Regions from separate parts of the Nonomuraea sp. NPDC048882 genome, predicted to be linked through region 3. Evidence: riboswitches for the same ligand, from Rfam matches in the RefSeq annotation. Region 3 holds a riboswitch; each other region holds the start of a gene.

What was found. A riboswitch is a leader RNA that binds a small molecule or an ion and turns the genes downstream of it on or off. The one in region 3 is predicted to bind thiamine pyrophosphate.
Region 1: it holds a riboswitch for thiamine pyrophosphate, as region 3 does, so the genes downstream of both, thiC (phosphomethylpyrimidine synthase ThiC) here and AB0C27_RS07495 (cytosine permease) in region 3, are expected to answer to the same signal.
Region 2: it holds a riboswitch for thiamine pyrophosphate, as region 3 does, so the genes downstream of both, AB0C27_RS33210 (FAD-dependent oxidoreductase) here and AB0C27_RS07495 (cytosine permease) in region 3, are expected to answer to the same signal.

The regions. Positions count from the first base shown of each region.
Region 1 is NZ_JBEZGB010000027.1:27,517-31,431, forward strand. Features, by position in the region: gene AB0C27_RS51020 (cellulose binding domain-containing protein) at 1-314, opposite strand, end outside; gene AB0C27_RS51025 (universal stress protein) at 444-1,277, opposite strand; gene AB0C27_RS51030 (hypothetical protein) at 1,290-1,640, opposite strand; TPP riboswitch at 1,730-1,842, shown strand; gene thiC (phosphomethylpyrimidine synthase ThiC) at 1,835-3,379, shown strand; gene AB0C27_RS51040 (SDR family oxidoreductase) at 3,396-3,915, opposite strand, start outside.
Region 2 is NZ_JBEZGB010000010.1:251,526-255,440, forward strand. Features, by position in the region: gene pknB (Stk1 family PASTA domain-containing Ser/Thr kinase) at 1-275, opposite strand, end outside; gene AB0C27_RS33200 (thiazole synthase) at 574-1,329, opposite strand; gene thiS (sulfur carrier protein ThiS) at 1,322-1,522, opposite strand; gene AB0C27_RS33210 (FAD-dependent oxidoreductase) at 1,519-2,859, opposite strand; TPP riboswitch at 2,828-2,946, opposite strand; gene AB0C27_RS33215 (FAD-dependent oxidoreductase) at 3,005-3,915, shown strand, end outside.
Region 3 is NZ_JBEZGB010000002.1:490,801-494,715, forward strand. Features, by position in the region: gene AB0C27_RS07490 (methylated-DNA--[protein]-cysteine S-methyltransferase) at 1-456, shown strand, start outside; gene AB0C27_RS07495 (cytosine permease) at 416-1,753, opposite strand; TPP riboswitch at 1,743-1,855, opposite strand; gene AB0C27_RS07500 (rhodanese-like domain-containing protein) at 1,920-2,243, opposite strand; gene AB0C27_RS07505 (helix-turn-helix domain-containing protein) at 2,240-2,671, opposite strand; gene AB0C27_RS07510 (MFS transporter) at 2,749-3,915, shown strand, end outside.

The DNA.
Region 1 (3,915 bases), on a different contig from region 3:
GCGGCGAGCCAGCCGGTCAGCAGACCCTGGTTCGCCACATTCGTGGCCAGGTAGCCGCCGTGGCCCTCGTTGTCGCCGTCGTGCGCCACCCCGCAGCCCTGGGGCGGCAGGGTGCCGACGAAGTCGACGTTCGTGTGGCCGGTGCTCTGGAGGCGGTTCCAGAGCAGGGCGCGCCAGCAGCCGGGGGATCCGGTGATCGAGTCGCCCAGAGGCATGATCCTGACGGGGGCTGCGCTCGCGGTGGCCGTGGTGGCGAACAGCACCGCCGCGGCCAGCGCCACTATCGCGGCCAGCACGGAGCCGATCTTGCGCATGGTCTGCTCTCCCGTCGTCAGCCTGCGCAGATCGTAGGATCGCGGGCCGTACGACGGGAAGGAAGTCACCGACGAGGGACGCTTGACCTGGGGGTACGGATGTAACTTTCAGCCGCCGACGGCGGCGGGTCAGCTGCGGACCACCGCAAGCGGGCAGGGCGTGTGGTGCAGGAGAGCCTGGCTGATCGAGCCCAAGAGCATCCCCGCCAACTGCCCATGCCCCCGCGACCCCACCACCAGCAGATCGGCCCCGGCGGCCGTCTCGCGGAGCACCTCGACCGGATGGCCGTGCACGACCTCCGTCACCACCTCGACGCCAGGGTGCCGCTCCCGGTGCTCGGTCAGCGACTCCTTGAGCCGGCGCAGCGTGTCCTGTTCGCTGCCGCGGTCGGCCGGTGGGAAGCCGCCGGCCTGCGGCCAGGCCCACGCCTGTACGGCGCGCAACCGCGCCCCGCGCAGCTCCGCCTCGGTGAAGGCGAACTCCAGTGCCTGCCCGGCGCTGGGCGAGCCGTCGGTGCCGGCGACGATCTCGCCCCGGACGGCCGGGGGACGTTCGTGGACGAGGACGACGTTCGTCCGTGCGTGCGCCGTGACGCCGTGCGCGACGGATCCGACGAGCAGGCCGCGCACGCCGCCGATGCCGCTGCTGCCGACGACCAGCAGCTCGGCGTCCTCGGACGCCTTGATCAGCGCGGTACGGGGATCGCCCGGCAGCAGGACCTGCTCCACCGGCACCTGCGGAGACTCCCGCAGGGCGCGGTCGCGGGCCGCCGCGAGCACGGTGTCGGCGCCCTCGCGCATCCACCGGGCGACCTCGGCGTAACGTACGGTGTCCTCCTCGCACACCCACTTGGGCACGGCGTGCGCCACGGTCAGCGGCGATCCGCGCAGCGCGGCCTCGGCGGCGGCCCAGCCGGCTGCCTCCAGGCCGGCGCGGGAGCCGTCCACCCCGACGATGATCACAGGTTCAGCTCCTCAGGACAGCGCGTAGCATTCGACCTCGGCGCGGCGGAACGAGATCCCGTTCGCCTGGGAGTCACGGACGCAGGCGCGCTCGGACCTGCTGAGCCGCAGCGTGCCGCAGACGGTCACGCCGGAGTAGGTGCGGCAGTCGAGCCGCCTGTCGTCGGCGCCGACGCGGTACATCTCTCTGACCGCCGCACGGCACTTGGCCTTGCCCGTGTCGGCGTAGCGGCACTGGGCGATGAGAGTGTCGTACTGTTCCTGGCTGACTTCGTGCTGGTCCATGCCGTCCCCGGCGGCTGCGGTGGCGCCGGACGCGGCCATCACGACGAGTAGTCCTGCGACAGCAGCGAATCTCTTCATGTTCCCCCTGATGGGGACCGTACCGCTCACGGCGATCGTCAAACCTCGACGCCAGGTTTCGGGTGGGGGCAGGCGTGGGTACGATCATCGCCGACCAACGCGGGAGCCCGGTGCAGACCGGGCTGAGAGGACGGCTGACAGCCGCCGACCGCCAGAACCTGCTCCGGGTAATGCCGGCGAAGGGAGTTTGCGCGATGAGCAGCGCGCGCTTTTCCAAGATCTACTCCGGTGACCTCCGCGTGCCGATGCGGCAGGTCCGGTTGTCCAACGGCTCGGTGGTGACGTTGTACGACACCTCGGGCCCCTACACCGACCCCTCCTTCGAGCCCGACCCGCGGCGTGGGCTGCCGCGCCTGCGGGAGGAGTGGATCGAGGCGCGGCGGGCGGCGGGTGAGCCGGTCACGCAGGTCGGCTGCGCCCGGCGCGGGCTGGTGACCAAGGAGATGGAGTTCGTGGCGGTGCGCGAGGGGGTGAGCCCCGAGTTCGTCCGGCAGGAGGTCGCGGCGGGCCGGGCCATCATCCCCGCGAACGTCAACCATCCCGAGTCCGAGCCGATGATCATCGGCCGGGAGTTCCTGGTCAAGATCAACGCCAACATCGGCAACTCCGCCGTCACCTCCTCGATCGAGGAGGAGGTCGAGAAGATGACCTGGGCCACCCGGTGGGGCGCCGACACGATCATGGACCTGTCGACCGGCGACGACATCCACGAGACCCGCGAGTGGATCCTGCGCAACTCGCCGGTGCCGGTCGGCACCGTGCCCATCTACCAGGCGCTGGAGAAGGTCAAGGGCCGGCCGGAGCTGCTGTCGTGGGAGGTCTACCGCGACACGCTGATCGAGCAGTGCGAGCAGGGCGTCGACTATGTGACGGTGCACGCGGGCGTGCGGCTTTCGTACGTGCCGCTCACCGCCACCCGCAAGACCGGGATCGTCTCGCGCGGCGGCTCGATCATGGCGGCCTGGTGCCTCGCGCACCACCGCGAGAGCTTCCTGTACGAGAACTTCGCCGAGATGTGCGAGATCCTGGCCCGCTACGACGTGTCGTTCTCGCTCGGCGACGGGCTGCGTCCAGGATCGATCGCGGACGCCAACGACGAGGCCCAGTTCGCCGAGCTGCGCACGCTGGGCGAGCTGACCGGCATCGCGCGCGAGCACGACGTCCAGGTGATGATCGAGGGGCCGGGCCACGTGCCCATGCACAAGATCAAGGAGAACGTCGACCTGCAGCGCGAGCTCTGCGACGACGCGCCCTTCTACACCCTGGGCCCGCTCGTGACCGACGTCGCGCCCGGCTACGACCACATCACCTCGGGCATCGGGGCCGCCATGATCGGCTGGTTCGGCACCGCCATGCTCTGCTACGTCACCCCCAAGGAGCACCTCGGCCTGCCCGACAAGGACGACGTCAAGACCGGCGTGATCACGTACAAGATCGCCGCCCATGCCGCCGACCTGGCCAAGGGGCATCCGCGGGCGCAGGAGTGGGACGACGCGCTGTCCGACGCGCGCTTCGAGTTCCGCTGGGAGGACCAGTTCGACCTCTCGCTCGACCCTGACACCGCCCGTTCCTTCCACGACGAGACGCTGCCGGCGGCGCCGGCCAAGACCGCGCACTTCTGCTCGATGTGCGGGCCCAAGTTCTGCTCGATGCGGATAAGTCACGACATCAGGCAGGCGGGGTTCGAGGAGAAGGCGGCCGAGTTCAGGCGGCTCGGCGGCAACATCTACGTGGAGTGATCCGTCCGACGTTCGGCTAACCGGGGAGCGTCTCGCCGCCGATGGGGGCCAGGACCTCGCCGGTGTAGTACGACGACAGCCGGTTGGAGGCGAAGAACACGTACGAGGGGGCGATCTCGTCGGGATCGGCGGGTCGCCCCATCGGCACCTGCTCACCGAACGACTCCACCTTCTCCTCGGGGAAGGTGGCCGGGATCAGCGGTGTCCACACCGGCCCTGGGGCGACGGCGTTGATCCTGATGCCGCGTTCGACCAGGTTCTGCGCCATGGAGTAGGTGAAGGCGTTGATCGCGCCCTTGGTGGCGGAGTAGTCGATGAGCGTCTTGTTGCCACGCAGGCCGTTGATCGACGAGGTGTTGACGATCGCGCCGCCCTTGCCCATGTGGGCGAGCGCGGCCTTCGTGACGCGGAAGTAGCTGTGGATGTTGACCGCGAACGTGTGCTCCCACTGCTCGTCGGACAGCTCCTCCAGGCCGTCCACCGGCTCCTGGTAGGCCACGTTGTTCACCAGGACGTCCAGGCCGCCCAGCTCCGAC
Region 2 (3,915 bases), on a different contig from region 3:
TAGACGACGTCGTTGTCGGTGCCCTGGTCGAAGACGTGCACCACATTGGGATGGGAGAGGCTGGCGACCGACTTCGCCTCGCCGATGAACCTTCTGACGAATGCCGGGTCCTCGGCGAGCGAGCGGTGCATGACCTTCAGCGCCACCGTCCGGTCGAGCCGGATGTCCAGCGCGAGGTAGACGGTCGCCATACCGCCCCGGGCGATTCGGCTCTCGATGCGGTAGCGCCCATCGAGGAGCCGCCCGACCAGGGGGTCCGCAGTCGTCGTATCCACCCCGCTGAGTTTACGGGCGTTTTGCCACTGGCAGGGCCCCACCGCCCGAAACCGATGCGGAGACGTTCTCGTCACGACGCCCCGCCGAACCCGTCCCGGCCCCCTCACACCCCTGAAACGCGGCTCTCTCGGTGCTTGTCCCGGCACCCTCCGTGACATCCCGCGACTGCGCCCCCGGCGTGTCGCGGTCCTGGCCGGGCGGGTGGTGGACTCGGATCCGGCCAGGCGCGTCGCGTACGAGAGGGGAGGGGATCGGGCGGGTTGCGGCGGGCTCGTTCCGTCGGCCGGGCCGGCTGGGTTACGGGGACGTCGGGGAGGAGGCCTCGGCGTAGCGGCGGCGGGGGATGCGGCCCGCCTGGCGGGCCAGCCGCCCGGCCGCGACGGCGCCCTTCATGGCCGCCGCCATGAGGTCGGGCCGCTGCGCCCTGGTCACGGCCGTGGCCAGGAGCACCGCGTCACAGCCCAGCTCCATCGCCAGCGCGGCGTCACTGGCCGTGCCGATGCCCGCGTCGAGGATCACCGGCACGGACGCGGCCTCCACGATCAGCTCGATGCTGTGCGGGTTGCGGATGCCGAGCCCCGAGCCGATCGGCGCGCCCAGCGGCATCACCGCCGCGCACCCGGCCTGCTCGAGCCGCCGCGCCAGCGCCGGATCGTCCCCGATGTACGGCAGCACCACGAACCCGTCGGCCACCAGCCGCTCGGCCGCGTCGAACGTCTCGATCGGGTCGGGCAGCAGGGTTCGCTCGTCGGCGATGACCTCCAGCTTGACCCAGTTCGTGCCGAGCGCCTCCCTGGCCAGCCGGGCGGTCAGCACGGCCTCGCCCGCGGTGAAGCAGCCCGCCGTGTTGGGCAGCACCTTGATGTCGCGCCGGCGCAGCACGTCGAGCACGGTGCCGCGCGAGCCCGGGTCGAGCCGGCGCATCGCCACCGTGGTCAGCTCGGTGCCCGACGCCGCGAGCGCCTGGTCCAGCACCTCCAGCGAGGGCGCGCCGCCGGTTCCCATGATGAGCCGGGAGGAGAACTTCTCCCCGGCGATGATCAGATCATCCACCTTGCACCGCCGTCAGGACCTCCACGCGGTCACTGTCGCCGAGCGCCGTCGTCTCCCAGGCGCTGCGGGTGACCACCTCGTCGTTCACGGCCACGGCCACTCCGGTGGTGGCCGTGGTCAATGTCTGTACGGCCTGCGCCACGGTCATGCCGTCGGCCACCTCGTGCGCGGACCCGTTGATGGTAACAATCATGAAATTCCCTGAAATCTCTCCGGCGAGCACAGCGCCGCCAGCTCGCCCTCCTCGCCCAGCAGGATGGCCGTCGTGAGCGGGGCGAGCAGCACGCCGCCCCGGTGGTGCCCGGTCGCGAACGTCAGCCCCGGCGTCCCGCTGGGGCCGATGACCGGCAGGTTGTCCGGGGTGCCCGGCCGCAGCCCCGCCACCACGTCGGCGACCTCCAGCTCGGTGACGCCGGGAACCAGCTCCCTGGCGTCGCGCAGCAGCTCGTAGAGCCCGCCGGCGGTCACCCTGGTGTCGAAGCCCAGCTCCTCCTGGGTGGCGCCGACCACCAGCTCACCGTCGCCCCGGGGGACCAGGTAGACCGACGAGCCGTGCACGGTGCCGCGTACGCACCGGGTCAGCAGCGGCTGCGGCGAGCGCAGCCGCATGATCTGCCCCTTGACCGGCCGCACCGGCACCTCGGCCAGCTCGCCGCTCCACGCGCCGGCGGTCAGGACGACCCGCTCGGCCCTGATCTCGGCCCGGGTCTCCGCGCCGGTCTCCTTCCTGGCGCCCGTCCTGGTGCCCGCACGGGTCTCCGCCTTGGCGCCAGGTCTGACTTCACCGTGCCCGCCGCCAGGCCCGGTCCCGTACGGCTCCGGCGTCTCGAGGCGTACCCCCGTGACCCGGCCGCCTTCGCGCAGCAGCTCGGTGACGCGGGCGCGCACCACCTCGGCGCCAAGCCGCTCCAGCGCGGCCAGCAGGGCCGCGGTCACCCGGCGCGGATCCACCCAGGCGTCGCCGGGCGCCAGCAGCCCGCCACGCACGGACGGGGCCAGCATCGGCTCCAGGCGGCGGCATTCGCGCCCGGTGAGCCGCTCGACCGGCAGCCCGAGCTTGTCCATGAACGCCGCCAGCTCGTCCAGCGCCGCCAGGTCGTCGGCCCCGAACGCGACGTCAAGCGTCCCGTCGGACCGCAGATCCAGCGCGAGCGCATCTCCTCCGGCCGCGCCGTCACCGGCGAGCCCGGCACCCGCGCCCATCCTCGGACCGGCGAGTTCGGCAGCTGCGCCCGGCGCCGCGCCGACGTTCGTACCCGGGCCCGCGAGCCCGGCGTCCTCGGTGAGTTCGGCGGCGAAGGCGGGCCAGCGGCGCAGCGACGCCACCCCGAGCCGCAGCAGCGGCGCCTCGGTGTAGGTCACCTCGCTGACCGGGGCCAGCATCCCCGCCGCGGCATAGGAGGCGCCCCGCCCGGGCGCCGGATCGACCACGGTGACCTGGCGCCCCTCACGGGCCAGCCGCCACGCCACGGAGAGGCCGACGACCCCGCCGCCCACGATCACATCCACCTGCGCTCCCTTCGCCGGCATGATCCGGATCAGGTGTCTTGCGGTCGAAGGCCCGTCACAGCCTTCCTCTCAGCCCGGTGAAACGGCCGGACTCCCGCGCGTCTTACCTCCACAGCCTACGGCCTCGGTGCGGCGGCCGTGCACCGCCCCCGTTATGGTCTTGAACGTGAACCATGTCGTGGTGGTGGGAGCGGGCCTGGCCGGCCTGCGTACGGTCGAGGCCCTGCGAGGGCGCGGATTCACCGGCCGGATCACGCTGATGGGCGAGGAGCGCCATCGGCCCTACGACCGGCCGCCGCTGTCGAAGGCCGTGCTGAAGGGCGAGGCCGACACGAGCTTCGTCGACACCGACCTCGACGCCCTGGAGGTCGACTTCTGGCCGGGCGTCAGCGCCAAGTCGCTGCGCGCCGGCGTCGTGGAGACCACCGAGGGCGAGATCGGCTACGACGGCCTGGTCATCGCCACCGGCGCCGAGCCGATCAGGCTGCCGGGCGACGGCCTCCAGCACGTGCTGCGCACCCTCGACGACGCCCACGAGCTGCGCGCCGTGCTCGTCCCCGGCGCCCGCGTGGCGATCATCGGCGCCGGCTGGATCGGCGCCGAGGTGGCCACCGCGGCCCGCCGCGCCGGCTGCGAGGTGACGGTCGTCGAGAGCGCGCGGGCCCCGCTGAGCACCGCCGTCGGCGCCGAGATCGGCGCGCGCACCGTGCCCTGGTACGACGGCATCGACCTGCGCCTCGGGGCCATGGTCGACTCCGTGGACGAGGGCGGTGTGCGGCTGGTGGGCGGTGAGTTCATCGAGGCCCACGTGGTCGTCACCGGCATCGGCGTACGGCCCGCCGTCGGATGGCTGGCCGATGCCGACATCGACCTGCACAACGGCGTCGTCACCGACGAGCACCTGCGCGCCTCGCTGCCCGGCACCGTCGCCGTGGGCGACTGCGCCGCCTGGTGGTCGCGCCGCTGGGGCACCAGGCTCAGGGTCGAACACTGGGACACCGCGCTCAACGCCCCCGAGGTCGCCGCCGCGACGCTGCTGGGGGAGGAGGCGGTCTACGACCCGGTGCCCTACTTCTG
Region 3 (3,915 bases):
ACGGGCAAGGGTGTCGCGGCGTGCAGCTTCGAGGCGGAAAACGACGTCTTCGAGCTGGTCAGCAGGCATGTGGGCAGCTTCATCGGGCCCGAGGCGAGGCGGCTGGACCCGGTACGCAGAGAGCTGGACGCCTACTTCTCCGGGCGGCTGCGCGCGTTCACGCTGCCGGTGGATCTGGCGCTGGCGACGCCGTTCGCGCGTACGGTGCTGCAGAAGACGATGGCCGTCCCCTACGGCACGACCACGACGCTGGAGGAGATCGGCCAGAGCATCGGCCGGCCGCGCGCGCTGCGCGCGATCGGCAACGCGCTGTCCTCCAACCCCGTCTGCGTGATCGTGCCCTGCCACCGGGTGGTGCGCGAGGACGGCGCGCTCGGCGACTACGCGGGTGGGCCCGTCGCCAAGCAGCACCTGCTCAACGTCGAACAGCGGGCCGGCGCAGCGCCAGGCCGATGAGCAGCGTGACGAGCGCGGCCACCAAGGCCCCGCCGAGCGCGCCGTTCATCCACGTCTGCCGGGTGAAGCCGATGGCCTCGCGCAGGCTCGCCCAGATCCCGTCCCACGCCTCGACCGTCGGCGTCGAGGTGGTCAGCCAGTAGGCCACGAAGCCGAGCGCCCACGGCACCACCATCGACCAGCGTGAGGGCGCGTCCTCCGCGGTGTTCCAGCCGGCGCCGCGGCGCAGCACGAAGTAGTCCACGGCCAGCACGGCGAACATCGGCACGAACACGGCCCCGATCACGCCCAGGAACGCGCCGTAGGACGTGACGTCCACCAGCAGCGCGATCACCACGGTGAGCACGCCGATGAGCACGGAGAAGACGCGCCGGTCCATCCGCGGCAGCACGTTCTGCAGCGACATCGTGGTCGAGTAGACGTTGGCGAAGGACTGGTCGGTCTCGCGCAGGACCAGGATGCCGAAGAACAGCGCGCCCAGCGGCATCGCCACGAACGGGCCGAACACCGCGGTCCCGTCGGCCTGCACCGCGGCGACGCCCGCCAGCGCCACCGCGTAGACGCCGAGCCCGAGGCAGGCGACCTGGGCCAGGGTGTAGCCGCCGACCACGCCGGTGAAGGCGGCCCTGCTGGAGCGCGAGTGGCGGGCGAAGTCCGCGGCCATGGGCACCCAGGACACCGACAATGCGATCACGTAGTCGACCGCGGCGGGGAAGGCGGTCCACGTCCCGCCGGTCTGCGGGGGCGCCTCACGCAGGAAGAACACCGTGAACCAGACCATCGCGATGATCACACCGACGGTGACGTACCGGCGCAGCAGCCGGATCGAGCCGAGCGGCCAGATGGTCAGCGCGGTGGTCAGCATCCCGGCCACGATCACCCACGCCTGGTACGGCACCGAGCCGAAGATCGCCGTGGCACCCTTGGCGATCACCCAGAGCTCGAAGGCGCCCCAGCCGAGCATCTGGACGATGTTCAGCACCGTCGGCACGTAGGAGATCCTGGCGCCGAACAGGCCGCGCAGCAGCACCATGGCCGGCTGCCCCGTACGGGTGCCGGGAATGGCCGACAGGCCCACCATGGCGGTGCCGATCAGGCTGCCCACCACCGTGGCCACGAGCGCGGCGCCCAGGGTGAGCGGGGCATCGCCCAGCGGGTTGATCAGGAACAGGGCGCCGGAGAAGCCGAGGAGGCTCACTCCGAGATTCGCCCAGAGCGCACCCTGATCGAGCACGCCCAGAGTCTTCGGCGCTTCGCCTTCGAGGGTCAGGGGGACTTCTTCGACGCCGTGCGACATCGCACACTCCCTACGCCGGCATTATCCGGACAGGTTCCGGCGGTCGGCAGCAGATGTGGCTGCCCTCTCAGCCCGGCACCCCGAGCTCCCGCGACGATATGTAATTTGCGCCCTCATCATGCCTTAATGACGGCAGAACCGCCATAGTGGGGGCCTTGTTACCGATTCAGGCGACGAACGGCTGTTGTCCCGTCTCGCTCACCATCGGCCGGCGGGAGAACTCCCACGACTGCATGCCGCCGCCGACGTTGATCGCTTCGCGCCCGAGCTGGTTGAGCCAGGCCGCGACCTGCATCGACCGGCCGCCCACGCGGCAGACGACGTAGACGGTCGTGTCGGCGGGGACCTCGTCGACCCGGCCCTGAATCTGGGTCATGGGGATGTGGACGGCCTGCGGCGCGTGGCCCGCCACCCATTCGTCCTGCTCGCGGACGTCGAGCAGGTAGGCATCGGCGGGAACGGCGCCCGCCTCGATCTCGGGAACGGTCATGACTCCATCATCTCGCGCCGCGCGTCGTAGGCGGCACGCGCCGCGGCGATCTCCTGTTGATGCGCCTCGGTCCACGTGACCAGGGACTTGATGGTCTCGTGCAGCGTACGGCCGAGCGGCGTCAGCGCGTAGTCCACCCGGGGCGGCACCACGGGGTGGACCGTGCGGCTGACCAGGCCGTCGCGTTCGAGCTGGCGCAGGGTGACGCTGAGCATGCGCTGGCTGACGCCGTCGATCTCGCGGCGCAACTGGGTGAAGCGCAGGCTCTGGCAGTCGAGCAGGGCGATGACCAGCAGCGACCACTTGTCCGCGATGCGGTCGAGGATCTGCCTGACCTCACAGTCCTCCCGGGTGTCCCACTGCCAAACGTCGTAGTCGTCCATGGTGCCTTCGCGGTAACCGAGTGATTCGAAAGTGCCGTCTTCCATCGTCTTTCATGCTGACCCATGATGAGGACGGTTACAAGAGATAACCGATATGCAGAAAAGTAACCGGGGGTCTTGCGATGTCTGTTCCTGCCCGATCGTGGGGCGTGCTGATCGTTCTGTGCGGCGCCATCTTCCTTGAGGGCATCGACGTGGCCATGCTGAACATCGCCCTGCCGGCCATCAGGGCCGATCTGGGGCTGTCCACGGGCATGCTGAGCGGGGTCGTGAGCGCGTACGTGCTCGGCTACGGCGGTTTCATGCTGCTCGGCGGCCGGGCGGCCGACCTGCTGGGACGGCGGCGGATGTTCCTGCTCTGGCTGGTGGTGTTCCTGGTCTTCTCGGGACTCGGCGGTTTCGCGAACGAGGGGTGGGTGCTGCTGCTGGCCAGGTTCGTCACGGGGGTGGCCGCCGCGTTCCTGACGCCGGCCGGGCTCTCGCTGATCACCACGACCTTTCCCGAGGGCCGGCTGCGCAACAAGGCCCTGCTCATCTACGCGGGCACGGCGGCGGGCGGCTTCGCGCTCGGGCTCGTGGCCGGCGGGCTGCTGACCGCGATCGGCTGGCGCTGGGTGTTCTTCGCGCCCGTGCTGATGTCGCTGCTCATCCTGATCGCCGCCGTCCCCCTGATCAGGGAGCCGGCCAGGGAGCACCGGCCGGCGGCCGGCGGGTTCGACGTGCTGGGCGCGGTGACGATCACGGGCGCGATGATGCTGCTGGCGTACGGCGTCGTACGTCTTGAGCACCCGGCCGACGGCTGGCCCCTCACGGTGGCGGCCTTCGCCGGCGGGCTCGCGCTGGTGGCGGCGTTCACCGCCGTCGAGCGCCGGTCGGCCAGCCCGCTCGTCCGGCTCGGCCTGCTGCGCTCGGCGCCGCTGATCCGGGCCAACGTGATGGCCGCCCTGCTCACGGCCTCGTTCTTCGGCTTCCAGTTCCTGGTCACGCTCTACCTCCAGGAGCTGCGCGGATGGTCGACCGTGCAGACCGGCCTGGCCCTGCTGGCGGCGGCCATCGACGTGGTGCTCGCCCCGGTGCTCACGCCCTGGCTGGTCAACCGGTACGGCAGCGCCAGGGTCGTGCTCGGCGGCCTGCTGTCGGGCCTGCTGGCCTACGCGTTGTTCCTCGGGGTGGGGCTCGACTGGACGTACGCGGCCATGCTGCCCTCCATGCTGCTCATCGGCCTGATGTTCGCCTTCGTCTACGGCCCGGTGACCATCGTGGCCACGGACGGCGTCGCCGAGCACGAG